One region of the Streptomyces sp. NBC_00878 genome, then DNA from elsewhere that is predicted to be linked to it. Evidence: riboswitches for the same ligand, from Rfam matches in the RefSeq annotation. Region 1 holds a riboswitch; each other region holds the start of a gene.
What was found. A riboswitch is a leader RNA that binds a small molecule or an ion and turns the genes downstream of it on or off. The one in region 1 is predicted to bind cobalamin.

Region 2: it holds a riboswitch for cobalamin, as region 1 does, so the genes downstream of both, OHA11_RS41310 (ABC transporter substrate-binding protein) here and OHA11_RS36970 (cobalamin biosynthesis protein) in region 1, are expected to answer to the same signal.
Region 3: it holds a riboswitch for cobalamin, as region 1 does, so the genes downstream of both, OHA11_RS14670 (ribonucleoside-diphosphate reductase subunit alpha) here and OHA11_RS36970 (cobalamin biosynthesis protein) in region 1, are expected to answer to the same signal.

Annotation. Positions count from the first base shown of each region.
Region 1 covers NZ_JAPEOK010000001.1:8,521,429-8,526,908, forward strand. The annotation lists gene cobN (cobaltochelatase subunit CobN) at 1-1,347, opposite strand, end outside; gene OHA11_RS36965 (cobyric acid synthase) at 1,344-2,852, opposite strand; gene OHA11_RS36970 (cobalamin biosynthesis protein) at 2,885-3,844, opposite strand; cobalamin riboswitch at 3,941-4,077, opposite strand; gene OHA11_RS36975 (DUF397 domain-containing protein) at 4,390-4,596, shown strand; gene OHA11_RS36980 (hypothetical protein) at 4,869-5,375, opposite strand; gene OHA11_RS36985 (helix-turn-helix transcriptional regulator) at 5,418-5,480, opposite strand, start outside.
Region 2 covers NZ_JAPEOK010000001.1:9,498,874-9,504,353, forward strand. The annotation lists gene OHA11_RS41295 (helix-turn-helix transcriptional regulator) at 1-160, opposite strand, end outside; gene OHA11_RS41300 (CoA-binding protein) at 631-1,038, opposite strand; partial or broken gene OHA11_RS41305 (TIGR03767 family metallophosphoesterase) at 1,144-1,830, opposite strand; cobalamin riboswitch at 2,310-2,497, shown strand; gene OHA11_RS41310 (ABC transporter substrate-binding protein) at 2,564-3,607, shown strand; gene OHA11_RS41315 (iron ABC transporter permease) at 3,604-4,617, shown strand; gene OHA11_RS41320 (ABC transporter ATP-binding protein) at 4,625-5,480, shown strand, end outside.
Region 3 covers NZ_JAPEOK010000001.1:3,539,328-3,544,807, forward strand. The annotation lists gene mctP (monocarboxylate uptake permease MctP) at 1-1,368, shown strand, start outside; gene OHA11_RS14660 (nucleoside hydrolase) at 1,606-2,595, shown strand; gene OHA11_RS14665 (GNAT family N-acetyltransferase) at 2,681-3,217, shown strand; cobalamin riboswitch at 3,262-3,433, shown strand; gene OHA11_RS14670 (ribonucleoside-diphosphate reductase subunit alpha) at 3,572-5,480, shown strand, end outside.

The DNA of each region.
Region 1 (5,480 bases):
CAGCACGATGTCGTCGCCGTCCACGTACAGGTTGCCCGGCGGCTCGCCCCACGCCTCCAGCATCCCGTTCCGCAGATCCGGGTCGAGCTTGTCGAACCAGGCCCGGTAGTCGGCCAGCGGCACGCGCGCGGGGGCCGAGGCCAGCTGCTCCTCGGTCAGCCACTCGACGTCGTGACCACCGGCCGCGATGAGCCGGTGGATCAACTCGTCGCCGTTGTCCGGGTATTCGGTCAGGGCGTACCCGGCGTCTCGCAACGCGTCGAGGACCCGTACCGCCGAGGCGGGGGTGTCGAGGCCGACCGCGTTGCCGACCCGGGAGTGCTTGGTCGGGTAGGCGGTGAAGACGAGCGCGAGCTTCTTCTCCGCGTTCGGCTTGTGCTTCAACCGGGCGTGGCGCACGGCGATTCCGGCGACCCGCGCGGCCCGCTCGGGGTCGGCCACGTACACCGGCACATCGTCCGGACCCTGCTCCTTGAAGGAGAACGGGACCGTGATGAGGCGCCCGTCGAACTCCGGGATCGCGACCTGCATCGCCGCGTCCATGGGGGACAGGGCGGCATCGGACGCGTCCCAGGCGGCCTTCGACGAGGTCAGGCAAAGTCCTTGCAGGACAGGGATGTTGAGAAGGGTGAGCGCGCCCACGTCCCAGGCCTCTTCGTCGCCGCCCGCGGACGCCTCCGAAGCGTGCGTGCCGCCGGCGGCGAGGACGGTGGTGACCAGCGCGTCCGCCCCGCTGATCAGCTCGTACACGCCCGACTCCGCGCTGCGCAGCGAACCGCAGTACACGGCAAGGGCGTTGGCGCCCCGGGCCTCGATCGCGTCGCACAGCGTGTCCACGAAGGCGGTGTTGCCGCTCAGTTCGTGGGCGCGGTAGAAGAGCACGGCGACGGTCGGACGCTCCGTATCCAGCACGGGGTCGCCGTGGACCCCGTACTCCGGCATCTCCCGCGGCCCCTCGAAGCCCTCGCCCGTCAGCAGCACGGTGTCGGAGAGGAAGCGGGCCAGCTCGGTCAGGTTCTCCGGGCCGCCCTCGACGAGATAGCGCAGCGCCTCCGCGACCACACCGGCGGGCACGGACGACTCGGCCATCAGCTCCGCGTCGGGAACCGTCTCCCCGCCGAGCAGCACGGTCGGGATGCCGGACGCCTTGAGCGCGGCGAGCCCGTCCTCCCAGGCACGCTTGCCGCCCAGCAGCCGTACGACGGCGACGTCCGCGCCCTCGACCAGCGCGGGAAGCTCCTCCACGACATCCACGCGGGTCGGATTGCCGATCCGGTACGCGGCGCCGGAGGCACGGGCCGCCAGCAGATCCGTATCGGCGGTCGACAACAACAACACTGTGCTCATGCGGGTGCTCCCGGTGGAATGAAAGGCAGTCCTGTCGGCGCGCCGGACTCGATGAGCCGCCACAGCGCGTCCGTGTCCGCGTGTTCCTCGATCAGATCGCCGAGCCGGTCCAGCTGCTCCTCGCGCAGCGCCGCGAACGACGTGCCGGCGGCCGGTACGAAGCGACGCCCCGCGGCGGCCGCCACCTCGCGCAGGAAGGCCCGCCGGAAACCGTCCGACTCCAGCGAGCCGTGCCAGTGCGTACCCCAGACCTCGCCGACCCGGCAGCCGTCCAAGAAGGGTTCCCCGCCTGTGACTTGGGCGACCCCGTGGTGGATCTCGTACCCCTCGACGGACTCGCCGAGGGCTTCGCCGACGGGCCGCGTGAGCGTCTTCTCCCGCGCGAACCGCACCCGCACGGGAAGGAGCCCGAGCCCGTCCACCCGCCCGGCGCGCGACTCGACCTCGTCCTCGATGTGCTCGCCGAGGATCTGGAAGCCACCGCAGATACCGAGGACGGGACGCCCCTCCGCGGCCCTCCTGACGAGGGCGTCCGCGAGGCCGCGCTCCCGCAGCCACTCCAGGGCCCGGACGGTGCCCCGGGTGCCGGGTACGACGACGAGGTCGGCGTCGACGAGTTCCTCGGCCCGGTCCACGAACCGCACGACGACGCCCGGTTCGGCGGCCAGCGCGTCCACGTCCGTGAAGTTGGACATCAGGGGAATCGCGCAGACGGCGACCCGCAGGATGTCCTCGCCGACGGGGGAGGAGACCGCCGACTCCCGGACCGGGCCCCTCAGCGAGACCGCCATCCCGTCCTCCTCGTCGATGCCGAGACCGTGCTGGAAGGGCAGCACTCCGTACGTGCGACGCCCGGTGAGGCTCTTGAGCATGTCGAGGCCGGGCTCCAGCAGGGACACGTCCCCGCGGAACTTGTTGACGAGGAACCCGGCGACGAACTCCTGGTCCTCGGGCGAGAGCAGCGCGACGGTCCCGAAGAAGGAGGCGAAGACACCCCCGCGGTCGATGTCGCCGACGACGAGCACGGGCAGCCGCGCGTTGCGCGCGATCCCCATGTTCACGATGTCCGTCCGCCGCAGATTGATCTCGGCGGGACTGCCCGCCCCCTCACAGATCACCGCGTCATACGTGCCCCGCAACTCGGCGAGGCACTCCAGCACGGTCCCCAGGAGCTGTTCCTGCCGCCCGCCGTGATAGCCGCGGGCGCTCATCTCTCCGACGGGCTTGCCCATGAGGACTACTTGACTGCTCCGGTCGCTGCCCGGCTTGAGCAGTACGGGATTCATGAGCGCGGTGGGCTCCACGCGCGCGGCCTGCGCCTGCATGGCCTGCGCCCGCCCGATCTCGGCGCCCTCCCGCGTGACGAACGAATTGAGCGACATGTTCTGCGCCTTGAAGGGCGTGACCTTGACGCCGTGGCGCACCAGCCACCGGCAGATCCCGGCGGTCACGACGCTCTTGCCCGCGTCGGAGGTGGTCCCGGCGACGAGCAGCCCGCCACCCATGCCCCCGCTCATTCCCCCACTCGTTCCCCCGCTCATGACGTACGCCCCTTCGTGCGAAGGCTGTTGACGAGGAGCCGCCCGGCGACACTCACGCCGAGCGCGAGCCGGCTCACGCGCCGCGAGAGCCGTACGGCCCGCTCGATGTCCCCGACCTCCACGGCCCGCCCGCCACCATTGAGTACAGGCCGGTGCTCGACCCTTCCCGCATACGAGAGCATCCCGCCCAGCCGCACGCCGAGCGCCCCCGCGAACGAGGCCTCGACGGGCCCGGCGTTGGGGCTCGGATGCCTGGCGGCGTCGGCACGCCAGGCGCGTACCGCCCCGCGCGGATCGCTTCCCGCGACGGCCGCGAGGACGGCGGTGAGCCGCGCCCCCGGCCACCCCGCGACATCGTCGAGCCGCGCGGAGGCCCACCCGTACCGCCGGTACCGGGCGGACTTGTGCCCGACCATGGCATCGAGCGTGTTCACGGCACGGAACCCGACGAGCCCCGGCACACCGGCCGCGGCACCCCACACGAGGGCGCCCACGACGGCGTCGGAGGTGTTCTCGGCGACGGACTCGACGACGGCGCGGGCGATCCCGTCGGCGTCCAGCGCCTGCGGATCCCGCCCGCAGAGGTGCGGCAGCCGCTCGCGGGCCACCTCCATGTCCCCGGCGGCGAGCGCCCCGCCGATGGCCCGGGCCTCCCGCCCGAGCGAGGTCCCGCCGACAACGGACCAGGTGGCGGCGGCGGTCAGGGCGACGGAGGCGACACGAGAGGCCCGCACGGAACGGCCGGCGAGCGCGGCGAGCGAGGTGGCAGAGCCCACACAGACAGCGGTGTGCAGCGCGCCCCACCCCCGGTGGTCCCGCCACAGCACCCGCTCCATGGCTCCCGCGGCGCGTCCGAACGCGGCGACCGGATGCCCCCGGCGCGGATCGCCGAGCAGCAGATCACCGAGGAGGCCGGCGGCGGCGCCGTACGCGAAGACGCGATCGGCGTCACGCATCGGTTAGCCGACCGTCAGGTCGGGCACAACCGTCGCTCGACAGGCACTTGGGCAGCCGCGCATGGCGATATGTCCTCACTCAGGGTGTCCACGCCCTGGTTCGACGAGACCGACGGCGAGAGTTCCTGGCTCCCGGGGCATCGACTCCCCGGTAACAGTGGCGGGACCGCGCCGGATTCGCACCGGCTTCCTCTCCTGCCGCCGTACATGGCTCCGGCAGTCCACCACGCCCACGAACACCCGTCAACTTGCTGTTGACCTGCGGCGCTGTGGTGTGCTGAGCCCCACACCGCTGAAATTTCGTCAGCTACTCGATTCGGCGGTTTCTGGGCTCTTTCACGACGGTCAAGGTGGGAACACTGGAGGGAACGACAGTACGAACACTGAGAGCGCCGACGAGCGGCATTGGGCACTTCGGGCGGGGAGACGAACCTGGTGTGGCCGAGCCTCCGCTGCCCTCGGCAGCGGCTGGACACGGCGCTCGGGGTCGTCGCGGTGAGGACGCGGTGTCGGTGCGCTGACTTGTGGGGCTGGAGGAGGTCGGTGTGATCGACAGGGACCTGTCGGAACGGGTGTGGACCAGGAGCAGTTATTCCCAGGGCAACCAGGAATGCGTGGAGATGGCTGTGGAGTCGCTCCACGTGCTGATACGTGACTCGAACTGGCGCCGGGGGAGCAAGCTCGCCTTCCGCCGCGCGGCATGGTGTGGTTTTCTGGCGGGGCTGGTGTACCCGGGCACGGACGGCTCTTGACGATTCGTCCGGAGGGACGGGAGGTACGCATATGGGAGAGCGAGCCAAGCCATCCACCTCAGCGCACATGGGGAAGCCAGGTACTGGGGGAGCCAGACTGGCGGCGGCTGCTCCACTGACACTGTTCTGCTCCGTGACGGGGGCGCTGGCCGTCGGCCTGGGGGCTCTCGCGGCACTGCTGGTGCCGGGCGGTGCCGCGCGCGGTCTGGTCTGGCTGGTGGTGACCTCCGTCATCGCGGTGGGTGCCGGTCTGTGGTGGGGGCTCACTCCGGTCACGGAGCGGATCCGGGTTCTGAACCGCGTTCTGGCGGCGGCTCAGTTCGAGAGGGCGCCGAACCGCTGACAGGAGTCACCCGCGAATTTTCGGAGCGCAGGCGCAGCGTCCTGCCGAGCCCGGCACCGAGCGCCGTGACCAGGGCGGCGCCGATGGCTCCCAGCACCGCCGTGGTGAGCGGCGTCGCGGCCCCGAACGGGACACTGGCGGCGACCCTGCTGGCCATGGTGACGCTGAACAGCAGGACGCTGCCGCATGCCGTGCCGAGCAGCAGCCGGACGGAGAGCAGGCGTATCTCACCGTCCACCCGGGCGCTCTCCACCCGGATCAGCGCCTCCGTCCACTCGGGCCGCTGCATGGCGTACGACTTCAGGGTGCTGTCGTCGAGGGGGACGGGCCCTTCCTGATCCGTGGACTCGGCGGGCGCTCTCGACGCGTCGCCGCCCGGAACGGTGCTGGCCGCGCGTAACGCCCGCCACCACGCTCGTGTTCCGAAGACCGCCATGGGCCCTCCCCCGATTCCCGCCCGGGCCGTCCCGTCCCGGGGTCAGATGTTGACCAGACTCTCCTTGACCGTGTCGATCAGCTCGATCATCCGGTCACCTTGGTA
Region 2 (5,480 bases), 980 kb from region 1:
GGACGGCATTCCAGTACGGCACCACCGCCAGCCTCGCGAATCCGTCGAGCAGAGTCCCCAACTCCCGGGCGGACAGCGTCCCGGCCGGAGCCGACAAGGTGTCCAGGCGCGTGCGGGTGACCTCCGGGGCCGACAAGCGGAGTGCGTCTTGGGCCGTCATCCCCGAGTCCACGAAATGCTGCAAAAGGCGCTGTAATTCGGTGTGGCTGAGCATTCCGCTTAGTGCCGCCCGATGCCATATCCGGAAGTAGCCACCGGTGTTTTTCCGCCAGCCTTCCAAGGCGAAAGCGGATTCGATCTCCGGGCCAACTGGCCCGATCATTCGAACGCGTGCGAGATCTTCTACGGAAAAGAAGATGCGGATCATGGTTCATGTCCCCCTGGTCGTAGGGGGGAATGAATGTCCGGCCCTTCGGCCGCCCCCCTATCGGCATGCCGACATCATGTCCGGCGGACTCGGCGCGCGATATCGACCTTTCGGTGGATACTCGGGGTAGGGAACGGCAGGTACGCGGCAACACGGCTTCCCGCCGACGCGCGGCCCCCGTTTCACCCGTGTGGGAGGACGGCCGGACTCCTGACTGACTGGCCGGCCGGCTGACCGCCGGAAACGACGTCCACCTCGCCGAATCAACGCAGGGACTTGAGTTCGATCGCCGGGCAGCGGTCCATGACCATGTCGAGGCCGGCCGCGCGGGCGCGGTCGTAGGCGGCTTCGTCGATGACGCCCAGCTGGTACCAGACGGCCTTCGCGCCGATGGCGACCGCCTCGTCGGCCACCGGGCCGGCGAGGTCGCTGTTGACGAACACGTCGACGACATCGACCTCGAAGGGGATGTCCTCCAGCGAGGCGTACCCCTTTTCGCCGTGGACCGTCTCGGCCTTCGGGTGGACCGGGACGATGCGCTTGCCGTGGCGCTGGAGGACGTCCGCCACGCCGTACGCGGCGCGCCGCTCGTTCGACGACAGGCCGACGATCGCCCAGGTGTCTCCGAGCTCGGTGAGGATCTTGCGGATCGTTGCCGGGTCGCCGTACACGGTCGGCCTCCTTGGGATGCGTACGTACGAATGCTGCTGCGCCCGACAACAGCGCGCGCGGCGCGGTGATTCCCCGGCCCGGCGACGGGCGAGCACTGGAGAGCACAGCAGCTTGCGGGCGTCGACGGCGAAGTCACCCAGCGCGGGCGACAGACAGCCGCCGGGCAGGTCGTCGTGGTTGCCGACCGTGGAGTACCACGGGATATCGAGTCCCGGGCTGGTCACGGGCCGTATCGCGGCGTCGAGGAAGCCGGGGATACGGGGCAGCCCGCGCCGCTTGTCCAGGTCGCGCAGGGCCGCGTCGTCCGGATGCCAGTAGAGGGGGAGGCCGGAGTTCTGGACACCTTCGTACGCCGTCGGGTCCCCGGTGTTGGGAGTGATCCTGCCTCCGCTCATCAGCGTGAGGAACCACTCAAGTTCGATCGCGGAGTTGTTGTCGATGTTGTCGCCCGTCGTCATCACGAACGAGGGCGCGAGGCCGGTGTACGGGCCCCCGCCGAGCGCGTTCACCTGCTCCACGAGCGCGACCGCCCCCGCCACCGTCAGCGCCTCCTGGGCCCGCCACGCGGCAGGCTTGCGCGACCGCAGGAACTCGGTGCGCAGCGGGTTCTGTACGTCCGTGACGTGCAGGTCGGTGAACTGCACGAAGCACGCGAGCGGTGTGCGCCGGTCCTGGCGACCGGCGGCGGGAGACGCGAGGTCTCCTCGTACGACGACGGGCCAGCCGGGGCCTGGTACGAGCCGTCGGTAGGTGCCGTGCGCGCGACCGCCGAGGCGGGCCGTGGTCTCCAGGGTGGTCGCCGCGAACGGTGCCGCGCGTCGTGTCGGCCGTCGGGTGGCTCGGCCGGCGAGGGGCGGCTGCGGGGCGGCACTCCCTGCGGCGGGCTGCGCGGCGGGCTGCACAGAGGGGTCGGGCGCTGCCGTGGGAAGAGGGCCGCCGTTCCTCCGGCGGCTCCCGCCGCGACGGCGCCGGAGGCGAGCAGAAAGCGACGACGCTTGATCGAGGATGCGGGCGGGGAAGGGGGCGTGGATGTGGTCCCCGCCATTTCGGTCCCGGTCATGGGGCGGCCCTCCGGTGCCTCCGAGAGACTCACTGAGCGGAACTACTCATTCAGGCCGCAGGGGCAGGGGCGTGGCGTCGCCGTGAACACCGCCGGAACAGGAGGAACGGCCGGTAGCGCCTCGTGCCCCGGCCCGCACCACCGGCCCGCGCCACCGCCCGTACGGCAGGTCGTACGACCGGCCGCACCACCGGCCCGCCACACCCGGCGTGATAGCTTGCCGAGGCCAGTCGAACCCATGTACGTGGGTCAGGGAATCCGGTGGAAATCCGGAGCTGACGCGCAGCGGTGAGGGTGACGGGCGGGGCATCGGCCACTGGACCGGCATGACGGTCCGGGAAGGCGCCTCGTCCGGGTGACCCCGAGTCCGAAGACCTGCTGGCGGCCTCCTCGGTCACGCGCCGACGGGGGAACACCGTACGACCGGGCTCCGCGTTCGAGCCCTCGACGCCCGAGGAACTCCCGTGCCCATCGCACGTCTTGCCCGCCCTGCTGCCCTCGCCCTGTCCGGGGCCCTCCTGTTGACCGGCTGCGGTTCGGGAGGCTCGCCGTCGGACACGGATTCCGGGAACTCCGGGGACTCCGGGGACTCCGTCAGCCTCGACAACTGCGGCCACACCGTACGCGTCGAGTCCCCGCCCCGGCGGGCCGTCTCCCTCAACCAGGGCACCACCGAGATCATGCTCTCGCTCGGCCTCGCCGACCGTATGGCCGGCACCGCCACCTGGACCGACCCCGTGATGAAGGGCCTGGAGAAGGCGAACGCGAAGGTGGGGCGGATCGCCGACAACAACCCCTCCTTCGAACGCGTTCTGGACGCCGACCCCGACTTCGTCGCCGCCTCCTTCGTGTCCACGCTCGGCAAGGGAGGCGTGGCCACCCGCGAGCAGTTCGAGAAGCTCGGCGTGCCCGCCTACGTCTCGCCCTCGGACTGCGTCGGCAAGGACAACTCCTCGGGCGGCGACGGCGCACGGAAGACGGCCCTCGGCATCGACGCCGTCTACGGCGAAGTGCGCGACCTGGCCAAGGCGTTCGGCGTCGAGAAGCGGGGCGAGGAGCTCGTCGCCGACCTCAAGCAGCGGATGAAGAAGGCCACTTCGGGGATCGACGCCTCCGACGTCACCCTCCTGTACTGGTTCGCCAACTCCGACTCGCCCTACATGGCGGGCTGTTGTGGCGCGCCGGGCGTCATCACCCGGACCCTCGGCGCGAAGAACGTCTTCGACGACACGCACGAGGAGTGGCCCCAGATCAACTGGGAGACGGTCGCCGACCGCGACCCCGACGTACTCGTCATCGGCGACCTCACCCGCAAGTCGCAGACCGCCGAGTCCGCGAAGAAGAAGATCGAGTTCCTGGAGTCCGACCCGGTCACCAAGAACATGACCGCCGTGAAGAAGAAGCGGTACGTCCTGCTCAGCGGGCAGGCGATGAACCCGACCATCCGCACGGTCGAAGGCGTCGAGCAAGTTGCCTCCGCCCTGCGGGAGTTCGGGCTCACCGGGTGACGCGGCCGCGCCTGGGACTGCTCATCACGGCAGGCGTCGCCCTGCTCCTCGTGTCCGTCGCCGTCGCGATCACCATCGGCCCCGCGGACATCCGGGTCGGCGACGTCTGGTCCGTGGTCGCGTCCCATCTCGGCTGGGGCAGCACGGAGTTGACCCCGATCCGGGAGGGCATCGTCTGGGAGCTGCGCCTGCCGCGTACGCTCCTGGCGGCCGTCTGCGGGGCCGGACTCGCCGTGTGCGGTGCGGTGATGCAGTCCCTGCTGCGCAACCCGCTCGCCGACCCGTTCGTCCTCGGGGTGTCCTCGGGCGCTTCGACCGGCGCCGTGCTCGTGGTCGTCCTCGGCGTCGGCGGGGGCCTGGAACCGGTTTCCGCGGGCGCGTTCCTCGGCGCGGTGCTGTCGTTCGGGCTCGTCCTGCTGCTCAGCCACCTGCTGGGCGGGGCGACGGACCGTGTCGTGCTGAGCGGGGTCGCCGCGATGCAGCTCTTCTCCGCCCTCACCTCCTTCGTCGTGCTGACCGCCGCCGACGCCGAGACCACCCGCGGGGTGCTGTTCTGGCTGCTCGGATCGCTGAGCGGGGTCGGCTGGACCGACGTCTGGGTCTGCCTGACGGTGCTCGCGGTCACGCTGCTGGTCTGCCTCGGATACGCGCGGACGCTCGACGCGTTCGCCTTCGGCCAGGACGCCGCCGCGACACTCGGGGTCTCCGTGGCCCGTACGCGGCTCGTGCTGCTGTGTGCCACCGCGCTGCTGACGGCCGCGCTGGTCAGCTCGGCGGGCGCGATCGGCTTCGTCGGCCTCGTACTGCCGCACGCGGCAAGGGCGTTGGTGGGCTCCGGGCACGCCCGGCTGCTACCGGTCACGGCTCTCGCCGGAGCGGTGTTCCTGGTGTGGGTGGACACGCTGGCCCGTACCGTCCTCGACCCCCAGGAGGTTCCCGTGGGCGTGGTGACCTCGCTGATCGGCGTACCGGTGTTCGTGCTGGTGCTGTACCGGACGCGGAGGACGTGATGACGGGATGACGGCGGAGCACATGGAGACCGAGGACACCAAGAGCAAGTACATCAAGAGCAAGTACATCAAGAGCGAGGACACCAAAGGTACGGAGCACGCGGAAGCCGCACGGGGAGCCGGCCTCCGCGCCCACCGCGTCACGCGCACCGCCGACGGCCGTGTCATCCTCGACGGCGTCAGTATCGCCCCGGCCCCCGGCACGACCGTCGGTCTGCTCGGCCCGAACGGCTCCGGCAAGTCCACCCTCCTGCGCCTGCTCGCGGGCGTCCTCGCCCCGGCCTCGGGCGTGGTCACCCTCGACGGCCGCCCCCTCGCCGGTCTGGGCCGCCGCGACGTCGCCCGCCGTATCGCCGTGGTCGAGCAACAGGCCGACACCCAGGTCGAGTTGAACGTCCGGGACGTAGTACGGCTCGGCCGCACACCGCACCGCCGCGCCTGGACCCCGGCATCCTCGGCGGACGAGGAAGCCGTACGCGACGCGCTGGACCGCACCGGCCTCACCGGCCTCGCCCACCAGTCCTGGCACACGCTCTCCGGCGGCGAACGCCAGCGCGTGCAGATCGCCCGCGCACTCGCCCAGGAACCCCGCGAACTGCTCCTCGACGAACCGACCAACCACCTGGACATCCAGCACCAGCTCGACCTGCTGACCCTCGTCACCTCGCTCCCGGTCACCAGCGTCGTCGCCCTGCACGACCTCAACCTCGCGGCGATGTACTGCGATCAACTGGTCGTCCTGCGCGAGGGACGCGTCGTGGCCTGCGGCAGTCCGGGCGACATCCTCACGGAAGGGCTCATCGCCGAGGTGTACGGCGTCCGGGCCGCCGTCACGCGCGACGGCCCCGACGGCCGACCGCACG
Region 3 (5,480 bases), 5.0 Mb from region 1:
TACACGATCATGATCTACCCGCTGATCTTCACGTTCCTGCCCCGCCTGTGGTCGGTCTCGCACAAGCACGGCTACGTGACGACGTCGGACTTCGTACGCGGACGCCACGGCTCGAAGGGCCTGTCGCTGGCCGTCGCGGTGACGGGCATCCTCGCGACGATGCCGTACATCGCGCTCCAACTGGTCGGCATCCAGGCCGTCCTGGACGTGATGGGCGTCGGCGGCGGCGAGGACACCAACTGGTTCGTCAAGGACCTGCCGCTGCTGATCGCCTTCGGTGTGCTGGCGGCCTACACGTACTCCTCCGGCCTCCGGGCCCCCGCCCTGATCGCGTTCGTGAAGGACACGCTGATCTACATCGTCATCGCGGTGGCGATCATCTACATCCCGATCAAGCTGGGCGGCTTCGACGAGATCTTCGCCAAGGCGGGCGAGGCGTACAGCCAGACCAACCCGGCGACGGGCGCGCCACGCGGTGCCCTGGCACCGGGCGAGGCGGGCCAATGGACGTACGCCACGCTGGCGTTGGGCTCGGCATTGGCCCTGTTCATGTACCCGCACTCCATCACGGCGACCCTGTCCTCGCGCAGCCGTGAGGTGATCCGCCGCAACACCACGATTCTGCCGCTGTACTCGCTGATGCTGGGCCTGCTCGCGCTGCTCGGCTTCATGGCGATCGCCGCCGGAGTCAAGGTCTCCAACGGTCAGTTGGCGATCCCGCAGCTCTTCGAGAACATGTTCCCGGACTGGTTCGCGGGCGTCGCCTTCGCGGCGATCGGTATCGGCGCCCTCGTCCCGGCCGCGATCATGTCCATCGCGGCGGCGAACCTCTTCACGCGCAACATCTACAAGGACTTCATCCGGCCCGACGCGACGCCGGCCCAGGAGACCAGGGTCTCCAAGCTGGTGTCGCTGCTCGTGAAGGTGGGCGCGCTGGCCTTCGTCCTGACCATGGACAAGACCGTGGCCATCAACTTCCAGTTGCTGGGCGGCATTTGGATCCTGCAGACCTTCCCGGCGCTGGTCGGGGGGCTGTTCACACGGTGGTTCCACCGGTGGGCGCTGCTCGGCGGGTGGGCGGTCGGCATGCTGTACGGCACGGTGGCCGCGTACGGGGTGGCTTCGCCGACGCAGAAGCACTTCGGTGGTTCCTCGAAGGAGATTCCCGGGATCGGGGAGATCGGGTACATCGGTCTGACGGCGTTCGTCCTGAACGTGGTCGTGACGGTCGTGCTGACCTTCGTCCTGAGGGCTCTCAAGGCCCCCGAGGGCATCGACGAGACGTCCCCGGAGGACTACACGGCGGACGCGGGCGACAAGGGTGTCCGGGTTGAGCTGCCGTCGGCTACGGCGGGGGCTGGGCACTAGCCTTTTTTCGCCCCCGCCGCCCCTACCCATTCCCGTCCCTTTCGGGGGCCAGCCCCCGAACCCCCGCTCCTCAAACGCCGGAGGGGCTGATTTTCAGCCCGTCCGGCGTTTGAGGACGAGGCCGTTCAGGCCGATGCAGGGGTCTGGGGGCGCAGCCCCCAGGGACGGGACGGGTAGGGGCGGCGGGGGCGACAACTCCCCCTGGCCACACGCCAGTCCGCGGCTACGCTGGTCGGCATGAGCGTCCGTTCACCGATCGTCCTCGACAGCGACCCCGGCATAGACGACGCCGTTGCCCTCCAGTACCTGCTCGGCACGGGCAGATGGGACCTCAGGGCCTACACCTCCGTGGGCGGCAACCTCCCCGCCGAACAGACCTACCGCAACGCCCGCGCCCTCGCGAGAGCCCTCCGCATCGACACCGACGTCCCGGTCCACCGCGGAGCCCCCCGCCCCCTCACCCGCCTCCCGTACACGTCCGCCGCCCACTTCCACGGCCCCGCCGGCCTCGGCCACGAGACACTGCCCGACTCGACCGCCGCACACCTGCCGGAGTCCTCCGCACAGGCGCTGCTGCGGCTCTCCCGGGAGCACGAGGGCGAGTTGACCGTGTGCGCCACCGGCCCGCTCACCAATGTGGCCGTGGCACTCCTGGAGGACCCGGACTTCGCCCACCGCGTCAAGAAGTTCGTGTTCATGGGCGGCACCGCCCGGGTGCCCGGCAACATCACCCCGGTCGCCGAGTTCAACATCTGGGCGGACCCGGACGCGGCCGAGGTGGTCCTCTCGTCCGGCATCCCGTTCACCATGGTCGACCTGGACGCCTCGCACCGCTGGCTCTTCGGCCTCGCCGACCTCGCCGCGCTGGAGGCGGCGGGCCCTGGCGCGGCCCTCGCGGCCCGGCTCCTGGGGGTCTACATCGACTCCTACCGCCGCCACGGCGGAGGCGACTCCTGCCCGTTGCACGATCCGCTCGCCGTGGGCGTGTGCGCCGACGAGTCGTTCGTGACGCTCGCGGAGGGAGCCGTCGTCGTCGAGTGCGCCAGCGAACTCACCCGCGGCCAGACCGTGTTCGTCCCCTCGGCCGCCCAACGGAACTACTACACCGAGTCGCCCGCCCTGACCGCCCGCACCCGCCACACGGGCCGCGTGGCCCTCGGCGCGGGCCCACGCGACTTCACCAAGGACTTCGTCACGACCCTCCCGCAGTGGCCGTCCGTGGCCTGAGCCCGCCTTCGGCCGTCCCCGGCACCGGCGGGTGCGGGAGAAACCCGGCGGCCCGTTGTCGTACCCCTCCGGCACACTGCACAGCATGGACATCGTGATCAGGCAGGCGAGACCCGAGGAGTACGAGTCGGTCGGCGAGATCACCGCGCAGGCCTATCTCGGAGACGGGCTGCTCGACTTCGGGGAGAGCGACGAGTATCTGGGCGAGCTGCGGGACGTGGCGAAGCGGGCCGAGGCCGCCGACGTACTGGTAGCCGTGATGGGGGCGGAGGCAGGGGCGGGGGCAGGGGCCGGTGAGCGGGTTGTCGGCGGCGTGACCTTCGTCCCCTCCGGCGGGCCCATGGCCGACATCGCGCGCGACGGCGAGGCCGAGATACGGATGCTGGCGGTCGCGAAGGCGGCCCGCGGGCGCGGAGTCGGCGAGGCCCTCGTCCGTGCCTGTGTCGCCCGCGCCCGGGCCACGGACGGCTGCGTACGCGTCGTGCTGTCCACCCAGCGCACCATGCACAGCGCCCACCGCATCTACGGACGCCTCGGCTTCACCCGCGCCCCCGACCGCGACTGGAACCCGATCCCGGACCTCGACGACATCATGCTGCTCACGTACGAGTTGACGCTCTGACACGTTCCGATACACCCTCCGAAGCCGACACGACACAACATGTGGGGGTGCTTCCCCAGCCCGGCACAAGATGTATGCTCATGCTCGCTGTCGCCGCAGGGGAATCCGGTGCGAATCCGGAACTGTCCCGCAACGGTGTACTTGTGCATGTCTGTCCCCAGTGGAGAGCTGTGCGCACGGCCAGTCCGAGGACCTGCCGACAGCGTGCCCAGGCCGTCCGGCCCGGGTGCCATGACGTCCGGGCCTCGCGGAGTGGGCCGGTGGACGCGGCGTACCGCTGCGCAGAGCGTGTACCCCCGTGTGCCCCGAACCCCTCTCCCCGCAGGCCCCGTGCCGAGCGAGGGAGAGCCCCACGTGACCATCGCGCCAGCCGATCCGGTCTCAGCGAATGCGCCCCTGAACCAGCAGGACAGGGCCGAGGCCGACGGACCGGGAGCCGTGTTGCTGCGGACCCTGACCGACCTCACCGCCGACCTCCCCGACGCCGATCCCGGCAGGGTCGCCGCCGCCGCGCTGCGCGGCCGGTCCTCCGTCGGAGCCGCCGGGGTCACCGCGGAGCTGCGCGAGTTGGCCACGGAGGCGGCCGCGGGCCTCATCTCCGAGGACCCCGTGTACTCGAAGCTGGCCGCCCGCCTGCTGACGATCAGCATCGCCGCGGAGGCCGCCTCGCAGGGGGTCCGGTCCTTCTCCGAGTCCGTCGCGGTCGGGCATCGCGAGGGCCTGATCGCCGACCGCACCGCCGAGTTCGTACGGACCCACGCGGCCCGCCTGGACGCGCTGATCGACCTCGAAGGCGACGACCGCTTCGGCTACTTCGGCCTGCGCACGCTGCACAGCCGCTACCTCCTGCGGCACCCGATCACCCGCCAGGTGATCGAGACGCCCCAGCACTTCATGCTCCGGGTGGCGTCCGGTCTCGCCGAGGACACCGGGCCCGACCCGGAAGCGCGGACGAGGTCCGTCGACGAAGTCGCCGCGCTCTACGGGCTGATGAGCCGCCTCGACTACCTGCCGTCCTCCCCCACCCTCTTCAACTCCGGTACGCGGCACCCCCAGATGTCGTCCTGCTACCTCCTCGACTCCCCGCTGGACGAGCTGGACTCCATCTACGACCGCTACCACCAGGTGGCCCGGCTCTCCAAGCACGCGGGCGGCATCGGCATCGCGTACTCCCGTGTCCGCTCCCGCGGTTCCCTGATCCGCGGGACGAACGGGCACTCCAACGGCATCGTGCCGTTCCTGAAGACCCTCGACGCCTCGGTGGCCGCCGTGAACCAGGGTGGCCGGCGCAAGGGCGCCGCCGCGGTCTACCTGGAGACCTGGCACTCCGACATCGAGGAGTTCCTGGAGCTGCGCGACAACACCGGTGAGGACGCCCGGCGTACGCACAACCTGAACCTCGCGCACTGGATCCCGGACGAGTTCATGCGCCGGGTGAACGAGGACCGCGTGTGGTCGCTGTTCTCGCCGTCGGACGTGCCCGAGCTGGTCGACCTGTGGGGCGAGGAGTTCGACGCCGCGTACCGCAAGGCGGAGGAGCAGGGCCTCGCCAAGAAGACGATCCCGGCCCGCGACCTGTACGGCCGCATGATGCGCACCCTCGCGCAGACCGGCAACGGCTGGATGACCTTCAAGGACGCCGCCAACCGCACGGCCAACCAGACCGCGCTGCCCGGCCACACGGTCCACTCCTCCAACCTCTGCACGGAGATCCTGGAGGTCACGGACGACGGGGAGACGGCGGTCTGCAACCTCGGCTCGGTGAACCTGGGTGCCTTTGTCGACACGGCACCCGGGGCCACTGACGTCATCGACTGGGAGCGGCTGGACGCGACCGTCCGTACGGCCGTCACGTTCCTCGACCGGGTCGTGGACATCAACTTCTACCCGACCGAGCAGGCGGGCCGCTCCAACGCCAGGTGGCGGCCGGTCGGCCTGGGCGCGATGGGCCTGCAGGACGTCTTCTTCAAGCTGCGGCTGCCCTTCGACTCCCCGGAGGCCAAGGCGCTCTCCACGCGGATCGCCGAGCGCGTCATGCTCGCCGCGTACGAGGCGTCCGCCGACCTCGCCGAGCGGAGCGGCCCGCTGCCCGCCTGGGAGAAGACCCGTACGGCACGGGGCGTGCTGCACCCCGACCACTACGACGTGGAGCTGAACTGGCCGGAGCGCTGGGCGGCGCTGCGCGAGCGGATCGCGGCGACCGGGATGCGCAACTCCCTCCTCCTCGCCATCGCGCCCACCGCCACCATCGCGTCCATCGCGG